DNA from 4 places in the Desulfosporosinus sp. SYSU MS00001 genome. Region 1 is predicted to be linked to each of the others. Evidence: riboswitches for the same ligand, from Rfam matches in the RefSeq annotation. Region 1 holds a riboswitch; each other region holds the start of a gene.

Region 1 (5,042 bases):
TTAGCAAAAAACATAAGCTTAATTAGTAGTTAAATTTTCCATACTTTCTTCAATTATCACTCACCCCATGCTATATCAGCGCACCGTTAACTTTAAGACGAAGTAACCGTCTCGATAAAGGTTAGCTGATGCTCCAGTGAGGAGTATTGTGTAGGGTCAGGGGCATCGGAGGCGGTTTTCAAGTTGGGGGGCGTTTGATGAGGGCTTTTGCGTCTCGGGACTCGGGCAATCGTCTTAGGCTTTAGAAAATATTATCAAAAATGGGGGGTAAAGTTTGCTTTTAGTTAGTGCCTGCCTTGCGGGAATTAATTGTAGATATGATGGCAAAAACACGAAAATTGAAGAGATAGTAAAACTCGTTAAAGATGGCAAAGCGATCCCAATATGTCCGGAAGTAATTGCAGGTCTATGTATTCCAAGAGATAGTTGTGAAATTTTAGTTACTGATGATGGTGAGAAAAAGGTTATCAGTAGAAGCAATGAAGATTTTACTGAAGTTTATAAACGTGGTGCACAGCAAACATTAACTATTGCCAAAACCATCGGAATAAATACCGCCATCTTAAAAGCAAGGAGTCCCTCATGTGGATCTGGTCTGATTTATGATGGGACGTTTAGCGGAACTCTGTTAAATGGCTATGGATTCACTGCTGAATTATTATTGGAAAACGGTATTAGGGTTTATACAGAAGAAGACTTTATATTCAAGAAAGAATGACCGCTGGGATAAAGTCTTGGTGGTAGTTTAGTTTCGAAGTGGGAAATTCGTACCTGGATTGCGTTGCAAAGATTAAATGTTGGCAGACTGAAAGAAAGGTGAAAATTTAGGGATGGCAATCAGAGAGATTCTACTACTCGGTAATCCCAAGTTATATAAAGTTAGTGAAACAGTACAAGAAAGCGAACTCGAAGAGTTAGCGCCGATTGTTAATGATTTGCATGATACACTGATCGATTTTAGAAATAAATATGGCGCAGGTAGAGCTATTGCGTCTCCTCAGATAGGCATATTTAAACGACTTTTATATATGTATATTGATGAACCTGTCATTTTCATCAATCCAACGTTAGAGTTTATCGATGCTGAAATGATGGAGATTATTGACGATTGTATGAGCTTTCCGCAACTCCTGGTTAGGGTAAAGAGGTATAGAAGATGTACGATCAACTATTTAGACCTGCAATGGAAACCTCAAAAAATGATGTTGGAAGGAGATTTGTCGGAACTGTTACAACATGAGTATGACCACCTCGACGGGATCTTGGCTACGATGAGAGCGATTGATAATAAATCATTCTTTTTGCGAAGTGAATTGTCTAATTGAGGCATCTGGAAGTCAGGCGTATGATGTAGAAATTTATTTGACAAACTAAACAAACTATTCTATTATTTTAGTAGTTAACAAATTAAATACAATTTTTTATAGGTGCCCCTAATTGGGGATAATAGGGAACCAGGTAAAAATCCTGGACGGACCCACCACTGTAGTTAGACGTTGAAAATGTACATATGCCACTGGGTAACTGGGAAGGCGTTCATTGGAGTCTATAAGTCAGGAGACCTGCCTATAAAATAATGCAAAGAGGACAAAGGTAAAGTTCTAGCTTTTTTTAAGCTAGAACTTTTTTGTTCTTAGTCAACATTACAGGGAGATTGCCATGAATGTAATTGCCAAAATTAGAATTGAAAAACTCAAGTTCCCGAATAATGAGAAGACGGTACTTAAAAACATCAATTTAGAAATTAATCAAGGAGATTTCATCGTCATTACCGGGGGGGTGGCCTCGGGAAAATCAGCATTATTACATGTCCTAACAGGTGCGATTCCTCATTACCATAACGCAGAATTAACAGGAACAGTAACAATTATGGGACAAGACATTAAAGAAATACCTCTCAATAGAATGTTGGATTATATGGGATACATGATGCAGGAACCCGATAATCAAATCATTAGTTTAAATGTCTATGAGAACGTTGCCTTCGGACTCGAAAATCAAGAGCTTCCTTATGAACAAATTGATCAGGTTGTTAAAAATACGCTGGAGTTTGTGGGTTTGCGTGGTTACGAAAAGAGACAAACTTCGTCTCTTTCAGGTGGGCAGGCCCAGCGCGTTGTTTTAGCAGGAGTATTAGCCCTCAAAGTTCCGATTCTAATTCTTGATCAACCCACTGCCGAACTGGACCCACAAGGCCGCCAGGAGATCTATAAGCGGCTTGGGGAGTTAAATCAAACTCAGAATCTCACGATAGTTTTGGTTATGGACCGAATTGAAGAAGTGCTTAACTACGCTAACAGAGTTTTGATTCTTGAAGACGGTGAACTTAAAAAGGAATACTCACCCAGGGAATATTACTGGTACCAAATCAAGTACCGGAAAGAAATGCTCAGAAATGGCAGGCATTTTTATGTTGACAGTAATAAACCCAGGGAGAGCATAGCTAAAATCAGTGATGTTTCCTATCAATATAATAATCAATTACCGGGTTGTGAAAATATTAATTTAGAAGTATTTAAAGGTGATTTTTTGTCAGTTGTCGGTTTGAATGGTTCAGGAAAATCAACCTTGGCGAAATTACTTATTGGTTTACTCAAGCCTGCCAAGGGTGAAATTCGCTTGTTTGATCAGATCATTAAAAAAGGAAACCTGAGAACGATATTGGCTCGTGTCGGATTTTTATTTCAAAACCCAGACCATCAGATTTTTGCTAGCACTTTGGAGGAAGAGGTGGGTTTTTCCTTAAAGCTAAGGGGTGAACGAAATGATTTTCTAAATCAGAAAGTTGATGAATGTTTGCAATTCGTAGGACTGGCGGATTACAAGGAAATGCATCCCCAGCGTCTAAGCCGTGGTCAGCGTCAACTTCTGGCATTAGCATCGATACTTGCCGGTGATCCGGAGTTCATTATTGCTGATGAGCCCACCTCTGGCCTGGATGAGAACCAAGGCTATATGATTATGGAGAAACTCTATGACTTATCGAACAACGGCAAAACCATTCTGTTGATTACCCATGATCTGGCCATGGCAAAAGACTATTCAAACCGCTTAGTTGCCCTATATAAGCATCGCATCAGGCTGGATATTGAGACAAAAGACATAGAGCGGCATCGTGAGGAACTGAAGGCGATTGGTCTGGATTTCCCAAACACTGATACTTTCAAGGAGGGTTATGATGACACTGGCACTTCCGAAATTTGATCCCCGCACTAAGCTTGTCTGGTATATTTTGATGATTTACTTTGCACTGCTCAGTCAAACTGCTGCTCAATTAGGAATTACGTTACTGGTGTGTATTACGTCCTCGTTAATTCTAAGTGGTTCATTTAAACACTCTAAGGCTATGGTAATCATTCTTTTGCTTTTGGGGCTTCAGATCTTGATTATTCAGTTACTGTTTTGCCGGGAGGGTACTTTGATTTATCAATGGGGCATCATTAAAATCTACAGCGACGCTCTGCCGCTGGCGATTACCGGCATACTGAAAGCGACACTTATTTTCTATGCCAGTCTACAGTTCTTTACCTCCGCCTCAGCTCAAGACTTTACCCTGATGCTTGTAAAATTTAAAATTCCCTATCGTTTTGCCATGCTGGTGGGTCTAGGCGTACGTTTTTTACCCCTTATGAAAGAAGAATATCAGTCGATCATCGACAGCCAGCGAACCAGGGGCCTCAAAATGGATAGCGTTTGGGATGATCTGAAAGCAATTATTCCAACCTTCCTGCCTTTTTTATATCGTGCAGTTCGTCGCTCAACGGAAATAGCCTTAGCTATGGAGTTAAGAGGTTACGGGCGGAGTAAAAATCGAACGTTTTCATCGGATATAGCCCTGAAGTCTTATGATGTTGTAATAATTGCCTCGATGTTCTTGGTAATAAGCCTCAGCATAACAACAAGGCTGTTGCCATTAATATAAGACCATAATTAATGATTTAGGAGGAGAATAACGTGAAAGAAAAATTGTTTAGGACTGACACCAAAGCACTTGTAGGAGCTGTCATTATCGGGATTGTATTTGTAATCATGGAGCAGATAACGGGACGAATCGACGGTATTTTAGATCCCACTCTTTTACTGCTTAATGGTACATGTTGGGCATTCTTTACGGGCCTTATTGTTTTAATGTACAAACAACCAGCGGGTATTATTGCAGGATTAGTGGAAGCTATTGTAGCCATGGCAACAGCCTATTCCCCTTTAGCCTTTTTCTTCTTATTTGCCAATACGATCGGTTCCATTGTTTACTCCTTGATTGCTGTTAAGTTATCGATGACGAAATTAAGCCACCACCTTGTAGCTATGTTGGGCTGTAATGTTATCGGCAACTTATGCGTTACGATCGGCTTGATTTATGTTATCCATCTTGATTGGAAAATTGCCTTTTTGTCTTCTGCGCTGACAGCTTTAGTAGGAACCATCGTCGCAGGAAGCCTGACCAAGAGTGTTTATGGTTCTTTACAGAAATCAGCATTACTCTAAAAACTAATTCAAAGTAGATTTCGAAGAGAAAAAGGTCAACAAACATTCGAAACTAAAGGAGGCATTTTAGTTGGAACAGGATTTGAGAGGGTTCATTGAACGGGTTAAATCTCAGATTCCGTCGGAGGTTATCCACGTTCAAGAGGAGATAGACCCTAAGTATGAGATAAGTACGTTGATCATGGAACTGGAGAAAGCCCGCCGCAACCCGTTAACGATTTTTGATAACATAAAAGGTCATGATATTTCTGTGGTTGCCAATGTTCTGGCTCCTCGTGAACGTCTGGCTTTAGCGCTGGAGGTTGCACCTCATGAACTGGCAGCTGAATATTCCAAACGTATTAATCAGCGAATTGACCCTGTGGAGGTAGATGAAGCATCTTTCCGGGAGAATGTCTTGATTGGTTCCGAGGCAGACCTATCTAAATTACCAATTTTAACTCACTTTCCGATTGATGCCGGACCTTATATCACTGCGGGCTTAGTCATTGCCAAAGATCCGGAAACAGGAGTTGAAACGGCCGGATATCATCGGATGCAGCTAAAAGGGAAGGATA
Region 2 (5,042 bases), on a different contig from region 1:
GGTTCGAATCCATCCCTGCCCACCATTTAACCATCGCGGGGTGGAGCAGTGGTAGCTCGTCGGGCTCATAACCCGAAGGTCGTCGGTTCAAATCCGGCCCCCGCAACCAAAAAATTGGGGTGTCGCCAAGCGGTAAGGCACCAGACTTTGACTCTGGCATTCGTTGGTTCGAATCCAGCCACCCCAGCCATGTCATCGCCCACCAATTAAGGCCCCGTGGTGTAGTGGTTAACATGCCTGCCTGTCACGCAGGAGATCGTCGGTTCAAGTCCGATCGGGGTCGCCAAAATGAGCCATTAGCTCAGTCGGTAGAGCACCTGACTTTTAATCAGGGTGTCCCGCGTTCGAGTCGCGGATGGCTCACCAAAAAAATTGCGCTCGTAGCCCAGCTGGATAGAGCGTCTGACTACGAATCAGAAGGCCGGGAGTTCGAATCTCTCCGAGCGCACCAAAAACAAATATGCCGTTGTAGCTCAGAGAAGTACTCAAGTGGCTGAAGAGGACGGTTTGGAAAACCGTTAGAGTGGGTAACTGCTGCCAGGGTTCAAATACCTCCTTCTCCGCCATAATATGTTCCTCGGTTGCTCAATGGCAGAGCACTAGCCTTCCAAGCTAGCTACGTGAGTTCGATTCTCATCACCCGCTCCATAAGTTATTCTTTGGCGGCATAGCCAAGTGGTAAGGCAGAGGTCTGCAAAACCTTTATCCCCAGTTCAAATCTGGGTGCCGCCTCCAATATTTTTGCCAATGTGGCGGAACTGGCAGGCAGACGCACGGGACTCAAAATCCCGCGGGTTAATAGCCCGTACCGGTTCGATTCCGGTCATCAGCACCATAACGAAAGTTGAAATAAGCATAATAGATTTTAACAAACAACTGATCTTTTTGGGTCGGTGTTTTTTATTTTTGATGAGGCTCAACGCTTATGGGGCAAAAGCCAGGTTTTTGAAAAGCACAAGGTTAATAAATCTGAGCCAGACTTAATAATTGAAATAGCCGAGAAGATTTCAGACTGGTCTGTGATGGCCTTGTTGGAGAAGGTCAAGAAATACATAATGGTGAAGAAGCAGGTATTGCAGGAAAGATGCAATTAAAAAGCAGGAAGTAAACATGGATGGTAGTTTGTCCACCAAAGCTAGAGAATGTTTTTAAAGATATATGTCGAGTTAAAACTTTTGATAAATTGGATTTGAATGTTTCTCTACGTTCTCATTTGGCAGATGATGTTTCCGAATGGGTGGCCAGCCTACTTGATGAAACATAGAGGAAGCAAATAATATTAGTATAAAATTCTTGGCCTACAAGTCTCTTAAAAGACTAGACGGATATCCGGTAAGCAGGGTGCCTGTGACGATTTTGTTATTGGAGAACTTTAATAGTCTAACAGTGGCTTGTACTCACTTGTGGCGCGGTACTCGAACAAGCCGGACCAGCAAGAAGTGCCGAACCCCAATGTCGGAGCATAAAGCTGGGCATACGTGAGTGTAAAATGAGTGTTGTCTCGGCCGAGAGCGAAACGGTCTCTATCTGCCGTAGCGATGATAAGGCAGGGCGACCCGATATGCTCTATGAGCGGATATCTTTAGGCACAGGTTAATCCATTTTTGAGTTTTTCGCTTCTGGTCACTTTTTGGTACTTCTTCCAACTCCCATACTGGGAAAGACTCCGGCGTTTTCCGGACATCCGACATTCGTGTAATTTTGAAGATTCAATATGTATGTTTTTGCTATTTCCGGTGGCAATACAGTTATATGGAAACAAAGTATGTTTTTATGCTTGAGTTGATTAGATCTTCAGACAAACAGGAGGAATAATATATACTGTACATAAATTATCCCCTACTACTTAGTCTGATTTATAGTTGGAGTTTTCCTTAATTTAAAGGAAAAGTTTCTGTTATTAATAAAAGCCATTAATAACATATCAACATTCTATCGACAGGGGATATATGTAATGATAACCTTTTATTAGTTAAAGTGGATTGGCGTTCACTTTAACCTCCTTGTTGGGCTCCTGTAGCGATACGGGGGTTTCTTCTTTTGCATAATAACGAGTCTCAGATACAATGGTGATAACAAAGTAATCAGGTCCATTAGAATTACATAAACACTATACAAACTCTTTTCTTCTTGTTATAATAATTATAGTTAAATATTGGAATGAGTGATTCTTTCCTGAGGGGAAGGAATTGAAAAGGGAAGTCAGTTAAAGCTGACGCGGTGCCCGCCACTGTAAAAGGGAGCCAATTCACAAATGTCACTGGATATCGATCCGGGAAGACGTGAGTTGATGATGATCTTAAGCCAGGAGACCTGCTTATTCCGAAGTTGAACTACCTACGGGATGTTAGGGAGGTGTATACCTGTGTTTTTGGTAATTTTACCTGATACCGGTTGAGCTAGAAACCCTTCTGTTGGTAGAAGGGTTTTTTTAGTTGGAGGGTAATTCGAACAAGCAGGAGTCTATTAAGAATAAGGAAGAGGTCTTTTTAAAAGTTAGGGGAGGATTCAATTATGAATATAAGGGAAAAGAAAATAGTTAGCCTATTTGCGGTCTTTGCAGGGTTATTCGGAATAACTCCGGCTGCTTATGCAATGCATATTATGGAAGGATACCTTCCACCCAAATACTGTATCGCATGGGGACTCATCTGTCTGCCATTTCTGGCAGCAGGTTATTTTGCCATCAAGAAACAAGCTGCACAGAATCGTAAATCCATGACCTTGCTAGCAATGGCTGGTGCCTTCGTTTTCGTCTTATCTTCTTTAAAGATTCCATCAGTTACAGGAAGCTGTTCACATATGACAGGTACAGGACTTGCTGCAATTTTATTTGGACCATTTGCAGTAAGCATTTTGGGTATTATTGTACTTATTTTTCAAGCAATTCTACTGGCGCATGGCGGACTTACCACGCTGGGTGCAAACACTTTCTCCATGGCAATTGCTGGCCCGATTATATCCTATGTTATTTATATGTCGTGTAAAAAACTAAAGGTCAATAATAATGCTAGGATTTTTCTAGCAGCTTCAATTGGAGATTTATTTACGTATTGTATTACCAGTTTTGAGCTGGCACTTGCCTATCCGTCATCGAACGGCGGTGTTGTTGCCTCTGCTCTTAAGTTTCTCGGTGTATTTGCACCGACCCAGGTGCCGTTGGCAATTATTGAGGGTATTTTGACAGTTGTTATTGTGATTGGTCTTGAGACGTATGCAAAATCAGAATTGATAGGTATCGGATATATGGACGGAGGTGTTGAATAATGTCGAAATCGAAAAAAACAGTTATCATTTTATCATTAATTGCACTACTGATCGCAGTTGTTCCTCTGTTTATGTTAAAAGGAGCAGAGTTTGGTGGTTCTGATGACGCCGGAAGCAAAATAGTTGCAGAAATTACAGGAACCGACTACAAGCCGTGGGTTGAACCGGTTATGAATCGATTAATTGGTGGAGAATTACCGGGCGAAGTAGAAAGTCTATTGTTCTGTGTACAGACCGGTATCGGCGTGGGAGTTGTGTTCTTCTTCCTCGGCAGATTTGTTGAAAGAAGTAAATGGGAAAAAGAAACAGGCAAAAAATTAGGTTAGGGGGTTGTTTTTCTGAAACATGGGGGGGAATTCGAAATTGATTTTTATTCCTATGCTTCGAAAATCAGAAAATGGAATGCCACGTTTAAGGTTTTATTTGCAGTATTATTAATGAGTCTGTGCATTGGACTGAATAATCCCTATGTATCTGCTGCAGTTATCCTTGGAATGGCATATTTGATCGTGATGAAGGGAGGTCTTTCATTACACGAATATCTTTCGGTATTGGCGATTCCAATTTCCTTTATTCTCCTGGCAACTCTGACAATTGCCGTTGATTTTGCCTGGAAGCCAATAGGACAATATAATTTACATCTTGGCCTTTTCTATGTTTTTACCTCCCTGGAGAAGCTCAAAGAGGCAATTTTCATGATCCTAAAAGTGTTTGCTGCAGTTAGTGCATTACAGATGATGACATTATCAACACCATCTTCAGAAATTATCTCTGTTATGAGGAAAGCACATATTCCGAAACTTATAATTGAACTGATGAACATGATTTATCGTTATATTTTTATTATTTTAGATGTTCACTCCAAAATGAAGAATTCTGCAAACTCACGACTGGGGTTTTGCGATTTCAAGACATCATTGCATACCTTCGGAGGGATTGCCAGTAATATGCTTGTTATTTCTTTGAAAAAGGCAAATGGATATTATGATGCGATGGCAGCTCGATGTTATGATGGTGAAATGATATTTTTGGAGGAAGACAAAAAGATAGACATTATCCAGTTAATATCGGCAGCAGTATTTATTGCCATTTTGTTTTTGATCTGGGGATTTACTAAATAGATTTCTTCGCCGCTAAAGGTACCATCAAAGAGTGAACTCGTTCAGCTAAAACTGAACATCGGAGCTTCGGTGACGAAAGTGTTCTGCGGACACTTTCGCCGAAAGCGCCAAGCCCATAACAAATGCTATCGCGCTGAAGGATGGACTCTAACACCACCGAAGCGAACGGGGGTCACTCCCACTTGAAGTGGGGGTCTCACGATTAGATGAAAACTGGTGCGCAGCAAACACTTCCTTTTGAGGAAGATCTGGAGTTTCTTGACACTATTTAATCATATGAGGAGAGTCTATGAAAGAACCAATTTTAAGTATCCGCGATTTATATTATATCTATGGAAACGGACAAGCAGCATTAGACGGGGTCAGTATTGATATTAATGAAGGTGAGAAAATTGCAGTTATCGGTTCAAATGGAGCCGGAAAATCTACATTTTTCCTGAATGTCAATGGTGTTCTAACGCCGAAAAATGGAGAAATTCGTTATAAGGGCACTATTATTAATAAAATGAATCTAAAAGAACTGAGGAAAACTATTGGAATTGTTTTTCAGGATGCAGATAATCAGATTATTGCTTCAACGGTCAGGGCGGAAGTAGGGTTCGGACCAATGAATTTAAAACTTCCTAAAGAGGAAGTCATAAGAAGGGTCGATGA
Region 3 (5,042 bases), on a different contig from region 1:
TGCTTCCCTCTCTCATTTTCGAAAAATACCTGGCAAACAAGCTATTAGCTTGCCGTCCATAGCAGGCACTTTTCCCATTTTCGGATGCGTTTTACAACGCAAACTCAATGTCAGCTCTTGCATAGTTTAAAGCAGATTAGTTACATTGTCAAACGAATTTTTATTCATAAGAAATTCACAAGTTTTTCACGAGAATATCGTATTAAACGTTTAAACTTAAGTCATAGAAACCGCTAAATATTCCTAAGTCTTAAAAGGAAAAAGGCTACAAATTTGAGGAGGGCTGAAAACAAGTAAAACAAATTAAAGGCTTAGTTGTTAAAGAAGGGAAATTGGGCAAGATAAAATCGAGACTAAAATGCATAGGATTCAGTTTAAGTATAGCTTAGGCCTAAATTATAAAGGGGGATTAACGATGTTTGGCTTAATAATTTTGTTGATTATTGCTTATTTTATCTATAAAGAATCATATTCCGGAGGGCTGTTTGGGGGGCATCATACCGCCCATACCCGTAATCCTCTGGATATCTTGGATGAACGCTACGCACGCGGTGAGATTAATCGAGAGGAGTATTTTGAACGTAAAGCGGGGCTAAGCGGGCGCAAACAAACAGTTTCTCTTGAAAAAGCCAATCAGGAATAAGATTTTGAGTTCATATTGGAAATAATTATTTTAATGTATTGAATTTGAAGGGGGAATTTACATGATGAGTGGTTGGGGACGCATGATGGGCGGTTGGGGTAATGGTGGTTATGGTTACGGAGGCTATGGTGGTTATGGCGGCTATGGGATGGGAATGATGGGCTTTTTCATGCCCTTGATATTTGGAGTCGTTATTATTTTGCTGGCTGTCTATCTCTTCCGCCGCAGTAGGTCAAGAGTTCAGTCACAAGGATTTAGCACCCATAATAGCGCTCTGGATATACTGCGTGAACGTTATGCACGAGGAGAGATTGATTCCACTGAATTCCAAAGCAGAAAACAAGATCTGGAAAGCCGTTAGTAGCGGGTTAGTATTACCATTATCATGGCACTAAACAAGAAACCGTTTAACAAAAAGAAGACTCATATAACAAATCGGCCTGCTGATGGACAATCATTGGCAGACCGATTTGTTATTCTGTCAGAAATGATAACTTTTGAGAAACAGAGCTTTCTTTACAGATTCAAAAGTTGTGATTAATATGTTTGCTGAGCTCTTAGCTGGGAAGTTTTTGATCCAGCCAATTAAGAAGCTCTTGAGGGCTGTTTACGGTTAAACCATTATTGGTTTTGGCTTTTCTGACCAGAACAATATCTAAACCAAGCTCTAAAGCTGCTGAGATCTTTGTGTCTGTTCCTCCGGCAAGACCGCTGTCTCGTGTAAGAACAATATCCGCGCCGTAAAACTTAAAAAGGGCTTTATTAATTTCTTTGGAAAATGGACCTTGCATAGCTACAATATCCCGGGGATGCAAACCAGCTTCCCGACATTTTTGCACTAAATGTCCTTCGGGTAAAATTCTCGCCACGAGACGCACTGATTGGGCAAAAGAACTAGTGGTAATTGTTTGAAGCTGGTGGCTGCCTGTCGTAATAAAGACGGTAATTGTATGGCCTTTTTGCTTGCGCAAGGTATTAATACGTTGTTCAAGCAGGGCCAGTGCTTCTTCCCAATCATAGACAGGAAAAATTAAGGGGCTGGAGGGAACTTTAGTTTCTGGTCGCTCTAAGCGGATAAAAGGAATGTTCAGTTCCTCGCACCAGCGTCGCAAAGAACTGAATTTAGTACTCATAGAAGGGTGACTGGCATCAACAACTAATGCAGGATGAGACGGTAAGGGAGTTTCTTCAGACCAGTATTGTCTCTGAATAACATCAATGTTTCTAGCCGTTAACTGCGTATTCAATTCACGTGCTGCTGGAGATTCCCCCAAAAGAACAATCATGTTTGTTAACCTCCGTTAGTGAGCAATAGCTTGAAGGGGCAATTAGTTCAGGCAATTTTCCAAATCCATGACCTTCCATACGATATAAGAAACTGCCCAAGTAATAACGAAAAGGCTGACAAGTATGTAGCCGATAGAACCAAAGTTGAGACTTTGGACCCAGACCCAAAAATTGCTATGGTAACCCAGCTTGGTTGACAGTATTTGCGCGAGTTCAATAATCCCAATAACTAGGGCGGCAATAACCGATAAACCTGTAACCGAAAGATTATAATAAATTTTACGCAGAGGGGTAGAAAATGCCCAATGATATGCTGTCGTCATAAAAACCCCGTCTGCTGTATCCATCAAACTCATGCCTGCTGCAAATATAACAGGCAAAGAAAGAATTGCTGTCATGGGCATGCCTTTAGTACCGAGTGTAGCAGAAATGGCGAGTAATGCAACTTCCGAAGCTGTATCAAAACTAAGCCCGAAGAGAAAGCCTAAAGGATAAACATGCCAACTTTTATTTATAAATCGATAGAGAGGTTTAAAAAAACGGGTTACGAATCCTCGATTCAATAAGAGTTCATCAAGGTTTTCTTCATCAAATTCGCCTTGACGCATTTTCTTAAAAAAGCCAAAGATATCAAACCAAATGTAAAGGTTAAACAACCCTATAAGCAAAAGAAATCCTCCGGCAACTGCGGTCCCTATTATGCTGGCGAAATTTTGTATTTGAGGGATGTTTTGTTGTGCCCAATGCATAGAAACAGCAGTAATAATGGACATGATACAGACAACGGTTGAATGACCAATCGAGAAGAAAAAACCGACTCCCATAGGGTCTTTTTCTTGTTGGATCATTTTGCGCACTGTATTGTCAATAGCTGCAATATGATCCGCATCAAAGGCATGACGCAGGCCTAAGGTATAAGCGAGAAAAGCAAATCCCAGTAACTGAGGAAATTGTTTTAAATTTAACAACAGCATGATTATGCCCAGAAAATGTATACCGGTGACAGAAACACCATAAGGAAGCCAGCGATGACGATTCCAAATACCTTTGGCGGAGTTATTCATAGGCCCTCTCTCCTAACCCGTGAAGTAATTATGATCTCAGACAAAACCAAAAGCCCTTCTGCTAAGAGAAGGGCTTAAAGATAATACAAATATATACCCCCTAACATTCCCGTAGGCAGTTTGGCTTAAGAATAAGCAGGTCTCCTGGCTCAAGATCATTATCAACTCACGTCTTCCCAGGTTTGTCCCAGTGACATTGTGTGAATTGATTCCCTTTTACAGTGGCGGGCACCGCGTCAGCTTTTAACTGACTTTCCTTTTCAATCCTTTTCCCTCAGGAAGGGATCACTTGTTCTTAACTATTTAGTTTATTCTAATAATAACATGAATGAAGTGATTTTGTACAGTAAGTTCATTAAATGTAAACCATGTGTTATAGTTATAAAATCGGGGGTGGAAGTGTTCAAATGTTTAATCCATTTTTCATCTTAATAGGAATTGTTTTTTTTCTTGTCTATGGAGGGATTAATTATTATATCGGCCTGCGTGGCTGGCAGGCTTTATTTAGTTATATTCCCTTTATTCCTTTTAAAGCCTATTGGTTTGTCTTTGCGCTGATTTCATTGTCCTATTTAATTGCCCGCTTTCTGCAAAAATTTCTGCCTCAGGGGCTTTACGAAGGCTTAAATCTAATTGGGGCCTATTGGATGGCCTTTATGTTTTACTTTTTATTAATCATTGCTGCCATAGATCTCTTGCGTTTAGTAAACCATATTTTTCATCTTATTCCTCTGAAGGAAAGCCTAAATCCTGCTTTTGGATTGGCAATCTTCGTTCTTGTGCTGGGAATTGTAGGCTTCGGAGCCTGGAATGCGCGAAACCCGCGGATAAATCATTATGATATTACAATAGCCAAACAGGCGGGATCTCTAAAACAATTGCATGTTGTGATGGTATCGGACATTCATCTCGGAACGATTATCCATAATAGTTATCTGACCAAGATGGTTGGAATGATCAATCAATTGCATCCTGACCTGGTATTGTTTGCTGGAGACGTATTTGACGAGAATGTTGAAGCGGTTAATAAGCAGGAAATGACGGAGGCCTTCGAAAAACTAAAAGCCCAGTACGGGGCCTTTGCGGTGTTGGGCAATCATGAGTATATTGGAGGAAATGCTGAAGAAGCTGCCAAATATTTGGATGCAGCCGGTGTAAGAGTATTGAAGGACAGCAGTCAGGAAATTGATGGAAGTTTCTATTTAGTTGGAAGGGATGATCGATCCGGATCTCGCTATAATGGGGTTCAGAGAAAATCTCTGCAAACCTTGCTCCAGGGAGTTAATCATTCTCTGCCTATTATTGTTATGGATCATCAACCATTACAATTGGAGGAACCAGTTCAGCAAGGGGTTGATCTACAGCTGTCAGGTCATACTCATGCAGGACAGTTGTTTCCGATTCGCTTAATTACCCGTCGAATTTTTGAAGACGATTGGGGCTACCTTAAAAAAGGAAACTTTCAACTCATCGTTTCCTCAGGATATGGAACCTGGGGTCCGCCGATTAGGTTGGGAAATACACCCGAAATTGTAGATATCACGATTAAGTTTAAGTAGTCCGGTCGTTAAAAATAATAGCGCATATAGTTAGGTGGTGTTGCTATATGGAAAGTTTGCCCTGTAAAGAGTGTAGGGGATTATGCTGTGGTCCTGTTCCCATCACAATACAAGATCTTAGGTCCATAAAAACAGCTCTTAAGTTAATGCCTGAGGTAAGACGATCTGAGCTAAAAAAGCAAAAGCGTTATTTTGGAACTTGCATTTTCTATGATCTGGATAAGGATATTTGCGGTATTCATAAAGCGAGGCCTTCCATATGCCGTGCCTTTGGACATTATAAGAATTTAATTTGTTTTAGAAAGCCGGAAGCTTCTAAAGATTTAAACTGGGTTGTTACTGAAGATCCTATCGGTATTTTGTCGGTGGATTTTACCTGGAAGGACTTTGATTTACTGCTGAATTAGGCAGCGGCTATCTTTTGAACGAAGTTTCTCGGCAAGATGACCGATTTCTCTGAAAAGGAGGCAGACGATGGCTAGGGATGGC
Region 4 (5,042 bases), on a different contig from region 1:
GCTTTCGGCTCAAGGAGAGATTCGTATTCGTGGTGGACAAGGCGTGGGCACAGTCACTAAAAAAGGCTTGGATCAGCCTGTAGGTGAAAAGGCTATTAACTCGGTCCCCAGACGAATGATACGCGAAGCAGTTCGAGAAGTCTTTCCCCAGGAAGAACTTGAAATTACCATTGAAGTTCCGGGAGGCGAAGAGACTGCAAAACGCACCCTAAACCCCCGTCTGGGTATCGTAGGCGGGATTTCAATTCTGGGAACTAGTGGGATTGTTCGTCCCATGTCCGAAGAAGCCTTCAAAACCTCGATTTTACCGGAATTAGACCAGGCAGTGGCCTACGGACATAAAGCAATAGTTTTAACTCCAGGACATTATGGATTTCGTGTGGCGACAGAAGGTTTTGATGTTCCCACCGAAGCTGTTATTCAAATGAGCAATTTTGTCGGTTACCTTTTGGAAGAAGCTGTTTACCGAGGTATTGAAGACGTCGTTTTATTAGGACATATCGGCAAATTGATTAAAGTTTCGGGAGGTATCTTCCACACACATAATCGCGTGGCTGATGCACGGTCGGAAATTTTACTGGCTCATGCTGCACTCTTCGGAATTAAAGCCGAAACCTTAAGAACACTAGCAGAGTTCCCTACAACGGAGGGAGCTGCTCTAGAACTTTTAAACCTTGGTCACCAAGAATTGCTGCATCATTTAGCTCATTTAGCCGGCGAACGGGCACAAGCTTTTACGTTTGGCCGTCTTCGAGTGGGATCCATCATGACCTTATTGAATGGTCAGCCTGTAGGCTGGGATATGAATGCTCAAGAGATCGTTGCAAAACAACAGTGGAAATGGAACGTCGGTAAGGCTTAATGGTCTGGGAGTAATACGTTTTTTATCCCCAGCTAAGACCCCCACCTCATAAGTGGGGGCTATACTATTCCTTCGATTTCTTCGGTGGGGGTAGAGTCCATCCTTCGCGATAGAATTTGTTATGAGCTAGGCGCTTTTGGGGAAAGTGTCCACAGGACACTTTCGTCACCGAAGCCCCGATGTTCAGCTTTAGCTGAACGAGTTCACTAAGAGAAGCCCTAAAGTCGAGTGCTCGATTTTAGGGCTTCTTGATTATTATGGAATCTAGGTAAAGGATTCGTGTAGTTTAGGGCAGTGTTTCAATATCATCTTCAATTGGGGTTTCAACAGTTGGAGATTCAGAAGAGTACGTAACAACTTCAGGCTCGGATTCTGAGTCCGCCTGGATATCAACCGCAGACGAGCTGGCGATGTCAATGGAATTTAATTTTTTGGGTTTTAAATCCTGCCAGAGGACTTGAAGATCTTCTTTAATTTTCTTTCCCTTGTCGAGCAGGTTTGAGCCCGTTTCTTTTAAAGCCTCTGCTTGGTGAACTGTGCAGTCTTGAACTTGCTCGGCAAGATTTTCTGCTTTTGTTTGAATATCTTTACGTAATGCTTCCCCGCTCTTAGGTGAGACCATTAAACCAACAACGGCGCCGGCCACTCCGCCAACTAGCGCTGCAATGGCGACGGAGGCGATACTCGCAGTTTTTTTACCTTCGGGCATCTTATCAAAAACTCCTTTCTTTGCACTCTATGCAAAATATCTTATTCTTTAATAGACGGTGAAGTGTCAAATGCTTTATGGTATAATATAACATAAATGGTTAAAATAATTATATAATCTTTGTAGGATATTACCAAATACCATTTGAATTGCTTAAAACAAATTGCTTAACATTGCCTAATTAAGAAATAAGCTATAAAATAGTATTAATCAATGATAGTAAAGCTTTATTTTAAATTTTTTTGAAAAGAGGAATTTTGTTAATACTTATAGAATACTCAGATATTCGGATAATCTAATGAAATCTCATTTAGGTTTTACAATTTTATAAAATACTTAAGGTTCCTCAGGCAACGAGGATCTAAGAGGGGAAGCCGGTGACAATCCGGCGCGGTCCCGCCACTGTGAACAAGGAGTTCTCTTCCATTGCTTTATCTGTTGTAAACATAGGAAGAGAATGATGATTTGAAGCCAGAAAACCTTCCTTAAGTAATTCACAGACCTACGAGCGATAGGAGATGTGTGTGTTTATTAAAGGATAAACCATACGAGCCGCTCAGGCTCTTTTTTAATTGTCCCAAAGTTCCAAGTAAGGTTTTGGCAAAACGTTAGTCAACCACGGAAGAAGGGAAATCAATGTTGAAGGTAATCGGAATCGGTCCCGGAAGAACAGAATGGCTGCCGCCGGCCGTTATAGATCTGGCTATGAACTGTGAGGTTTTAATTGGAGGATCTAGAGCTCTCAAGCTTTTTCCTGATTTCTTGGGTGGTCAACACTGTTTAACGGGAGACCTTAAGGCCAGCCTTGAGGTCATTAGAACGGCCTTATTGGCTGAGAAAGAGATAGGAGTTCTTGTCTCGGGTGATCCAGGCTTTTTCAGCCTTTTGCCCAGACTAAAAAAGGAATTTCCGGGAGAGCAAATAGAAGTCTACCCCGGAATCAGTTCTCTTCAATTTGCCTTTGCCCGAGCAGGACTCCCTTGGCAAGAGGCTGATTTTGTAAGTGTCCACGGACGGGATTTATCAGTACTTCCTACCCAAATAAGACGTCTGACGGGAGTATTAACCGGAGGGACGAACACTCCGCAAAGAGTCGCCCAATTTTATATTGATCTTGGACAAAATCCGAATATTTCAATGGGGAATGCGTTAGCTTACCCTGAAGAGCTATGGCAAACTATGGACGCCAGGCATCTAGCTCAAGAAGGTGCCTCCTTGAAGAATGCAATTCTTATTTTGCATCCGGAGCTAGATCCGGTAATAGATGATCAGGCAAAGAATTCAGCACATAATTCGGCGAATAACGTACTCCGAGGACGAATAGGGATACCGGATCAGGAATTTTTGCGGGGAAATGTTCCAATGACTAAGTCGGAGATCCGAGTTCAAGTTCTCGCTAAAGCCCAAATCTCCAGATCTGACAGTATTGTTGACATTGGCGCAGGCACTGGGAGTATTAGTATTGAAGCTGCCGGTTTAGTCCCGGAGGGAGTTGTCTATGCCATTGAGCATAATCCTGAAGCCCAAGCCTTGATTCTTGCTAATCAGCAGAAGTTTGGCGTTTCAAATCTTCATTTAATTCCCGGAAGCGCCCCCGATGTTTTTCCGGAACTTCCACCAGTTAATGTCTGTATCATTGGGGGAAGTAAAGGGCGGCTGGAGGATATTTTATTAAATGTGCCGCTTCTTGAAGGTGGCAGGATCGTCATTACAGCCGTCACCCTTGAAACTATGTCTCAGGGAGTAAAATTACTTTCAGAACTGGACTATCAGGATATTGATATTGTTTCTCTTCAAGCTGTCCGCTGGCAGCCCGTTCACAATCTGCATATGGCCCAAGCCTTAAATCCCATCTTTATACTATCTGCACGAAAAGGGGTAAGATTATGACAACAACATGGGGTAAATTTTATGGAGTCGGAGTTGGCCCGGGAGATCCTCGCCTTCTAACTCTGCAAGCCGTCGATGTCCTGCAAACGGTAGATTTGGTGGCTATTCCAAAATCAAAAATGGAAAGAGAAAGTGTTGCTTGGGACATTGCCAAAGTCCACTGCCCGGCTAATGTGCGTTTGCTGGAACTGGAAATGCCCATGACGTCCGATCAACAGGTTTTAGCCAAGGCCTGGCGAGACGGAGCAGAAATGCTCTTACATGAGCTGAAGATAGGTAAATCTATTGCCTTTATTACGTTAGGTGATTCTTCCTTATATAGTACTTACAGTTACCTGCTGAACCTTCTTCAAGAGCAATTACCTTCCGAATTAATTACTACTGTTCCTGGTATTACAGCTATGGCAGCCGCGGCCGCGAAAATTAATTTGCCGCTTGCCACGGGAGATGAGCCCTTAGTGGTCCTGCCGAGTACGGAAGACGTTGACCAATATCTTGATTTTCCTAATTTAGTTTTGATGAAAGTTTCGCGCAGGCTTCCGGAAATTCTCAACCTTCTCCAAGAGCGAGACAGAAAAGCCGTTTTGCTTACACGTTTAGGTCAGCACGGAGAGCAAATTTGTTGGGAACCAAAGCCGGAAGATTTCCAAACCAATAAGATCGATTACCTTAGCCTGCTCTTGGTCAAAAAGGATTTATTAGGGAGGGAAAACGGTGAGGGAAAATAAACCTAAGGGAGAAGTTATCTTTGTAGGTGCAGGCCCGGGAGATCCTGAACTGATCACCATCAAAGGATCCCGAGCCCTGGAGAGAGCAGATCGGGTCATTTACGCCGGATCTTTAGTCAACCCGGATTTGCTTAAGCTCTGCAGGCCGGGAACGCCTTGTCACGACAGTGCCTCTTTGACTCTGGAAGAGGTGGCCGCTTTAATGATCGAAGGAACAAAAAGAGGGGAAACTATTGTCCGTCTCCATACGGGAGACCCTAGCATGTACGGCGCAATCAAAGAACAATTTGATCGCTTAGACCAAGAAGAAATTTCTTATACTGTGGTTCCGGGAGTCAGCTCAGTTTTTGCCGCTGCGGCGGCAGTCAAACGGGAGTTCACCTTGCCGGATATCAGTCAAACCTTGATTCTTACCCGTTTGGCTGGACGGACACCCGTACCGGACCGTGAAGCTTTAACCCATTTAGCGCAGCATCAATCCAGCATGGCGATTTTTCTAAGCGTACAAGATATGGGGGCTGTTGTTGAAGCCTTGCTTGAAGGAGGTTACCCTGTCTCAACTCCTATTGCAGTAGTTTCTAAAGCCAGCTGGCCGGATGAAGAAATTGTCGTTGGAACTTTGGAAACCATTGCAGATAAAGTGAATACTGCCGGAATCCGCAAACAGGCTCAAATCCTTGTGGGAGATTTCCTGGATCCGGCAGGAGGATATGCCCGTTCTAAGCTTTATGACCCGACATTTACTCATGAATTCAGACAGGGAAAAGAGACGTGAAGATAGCGTTACTGGCTTTAACAGATCGAGGTTTGGCAACAGCCTTGCGCATTGGGGAAAATCTTCCCCCCGGTTCGG

Evidence for each region. A riboswitch is a leader RNA that binds a small molecule or an ion and turns the genes downstream of it on or off. The one in region 1 is predicted to bind cobalamin.
Region 2: another riboswitch for cobalamin. It lies ahead of ACPUYX_RS18520 (energy-coupling factor ABC transporter permease); the one in region 1 lies ahead of ACPUYX_RS17250 (ABC transporter ATP-binding protein).
Region 3: another riboswitch for cobalamin. It lies ahead of ACPUYX_RS14885 (HoxN/HupN/NixA family nickel/cobalt transporter); the one in region 1 lies ahead of ACPUYX_RS17250 (ABC transporter ATP-binding protein).
Region 4: another riboswitch for cobalamin. It lies ahead of cbiE (precorrin-6y C5,15-methyltransferase (decarboxylating) subunit CbiE); the one in region 1 lies ahead of ACPUYX_RS17250 (ABC transporter ATP-binding protein).

The regions. Positions count from the first base shown of each region.
Region 1 is NZ_JBNFTW010000011.1:41,354-46,395, reverse strand. It holds gene ACPUYX_RS17260 (DUF523 domain-containing protein) at 275-718, shown strand; gene ACPUYX_RS17255 (peptide deformylase) at 831-1,325, shown strand; cobalamin riboswitch at 1,409-1,584, shown strand; gene ACPUYX_RS17250 (ABC transporter ATP-binding protein) at 1,660-3,204, shown strand; gene ACPUYX_RS17245 (energy-coupling factor transporter transmembrane component T family protein) at 3,179-3,922, shown strand; gene ACPUYX_RS17240 (hypothetical protein) at 3,955-4,485, shown strand; gene ACPUYX_RS17235 (UbiD family decarboxylase) at 4,556-5,042, shown strand, end outside.
Region 2 is NZ_JBNFTW010000013.1:233-5,274, forward strand. It holds tRNA gene ACPUYX_RS18485 (tRNA-Tyr) at 1-25, shown strand, start outside; tRNA gene ACPUYX_RS18490 (tRNA-Met) at 35-109, shown strand; tRNA gene ACPUYX_RS18495 (tRNA-Gln) at 116-190, shown strand; tRNA gene ACPUYX_RS18500 (tRNA-Asp) at 211-286, shown strand; tRNA gene ACPUYX_RS18505 (tRNA-Lys) at 291-366, shown strand; tRNA gene ACPUYX_RS18510 (tRNA-Arg) at 375-451, shown strand; tRNA gene ACPUYX_RS18515 (tRNA-Cys) at 662-735, shown strand; cobalamin riboswitch at 2,146-2,335, shown strand; gene ACPUYX_RS18520 (energy-coupling factor ABC transporter permease) at 2,515-3,267, shown strand; gene ACPUYX_RS18525 (energy-coupling factor ABC transporter substrate-binding protein) at 3,267-3,593, shown strand; gene cbiQ (cobalt ECF transporter T component CbiQ) at 3,606-4,388, shown strand; gene ACPUYX_RS18535 (energy-coupling factor ABC transporter ATP-binding protein) at 4,678-5,042, shown strand, end outside.
Region 3 is NZ_JBNFTW010000008.1:81,328-86,369, reverse strand. It holds gene ACPUYX_RS14900 (SHOCT domain-containing protein) at 416-643, shown strand; gene ACPUYX_RS14895 (SHOCT domain-containing protein) at 705-1,004, shown strand; gene ACPUYX_RS14890 (precorrin-6A/cobalt-precorrin-6A reductase) at 1,201-1,929, opposite strand; gene ACPUYX_RS14885 (HoxN/HupN/NixA family nickel/cobalt transporter) at 1,972-2,994, opposite strand; cobalamin riboswitch at 3,112-3,302, opposite strand; gene ACPUYX_RS14880 (metallophosphoesterase) at 3,402-4,553, shown strand; gene ACPUYX_RS14875 (YkgJ family cysteine cluster protein) at 4,601-4,960, shown strand; gene ACPUYX_RS14870 (FadR/GntR family transcriptional regulator) at 5,028-5,042, shown strand, end outside.
Region 4 is NZ_JBNFTW010000007.1:89,046-94,087, forward strand. It holds gene cbiD (cobalt-precorrin-5B (C(1))-methyltransferase CbiD) at 1-862, shown strand, start outside; gene ACPUYX_RS13705 (YtxH domain-containing protein) at 1,149-1,571, opposite strand; cobalamin riboswitch at 1,894-2,073, shown strand; gene cbiE (precorrin-6y C5,15-methyltransferase (decarboxylating) subunit CbiE) at 2,208-3,461, shown strand; gene cobI (precorrin-2 C(20)-methyltransferase) at 3,458-4,189, shown strand; gene cobM (precorrin-4 C(11)-methyltransferase) at 4,176-4,964, shown strand; gene ACPUYX_RS13725 (cobalt-precorrin 5A hydrolase) at 4,961-5,042, shown strand, end outside.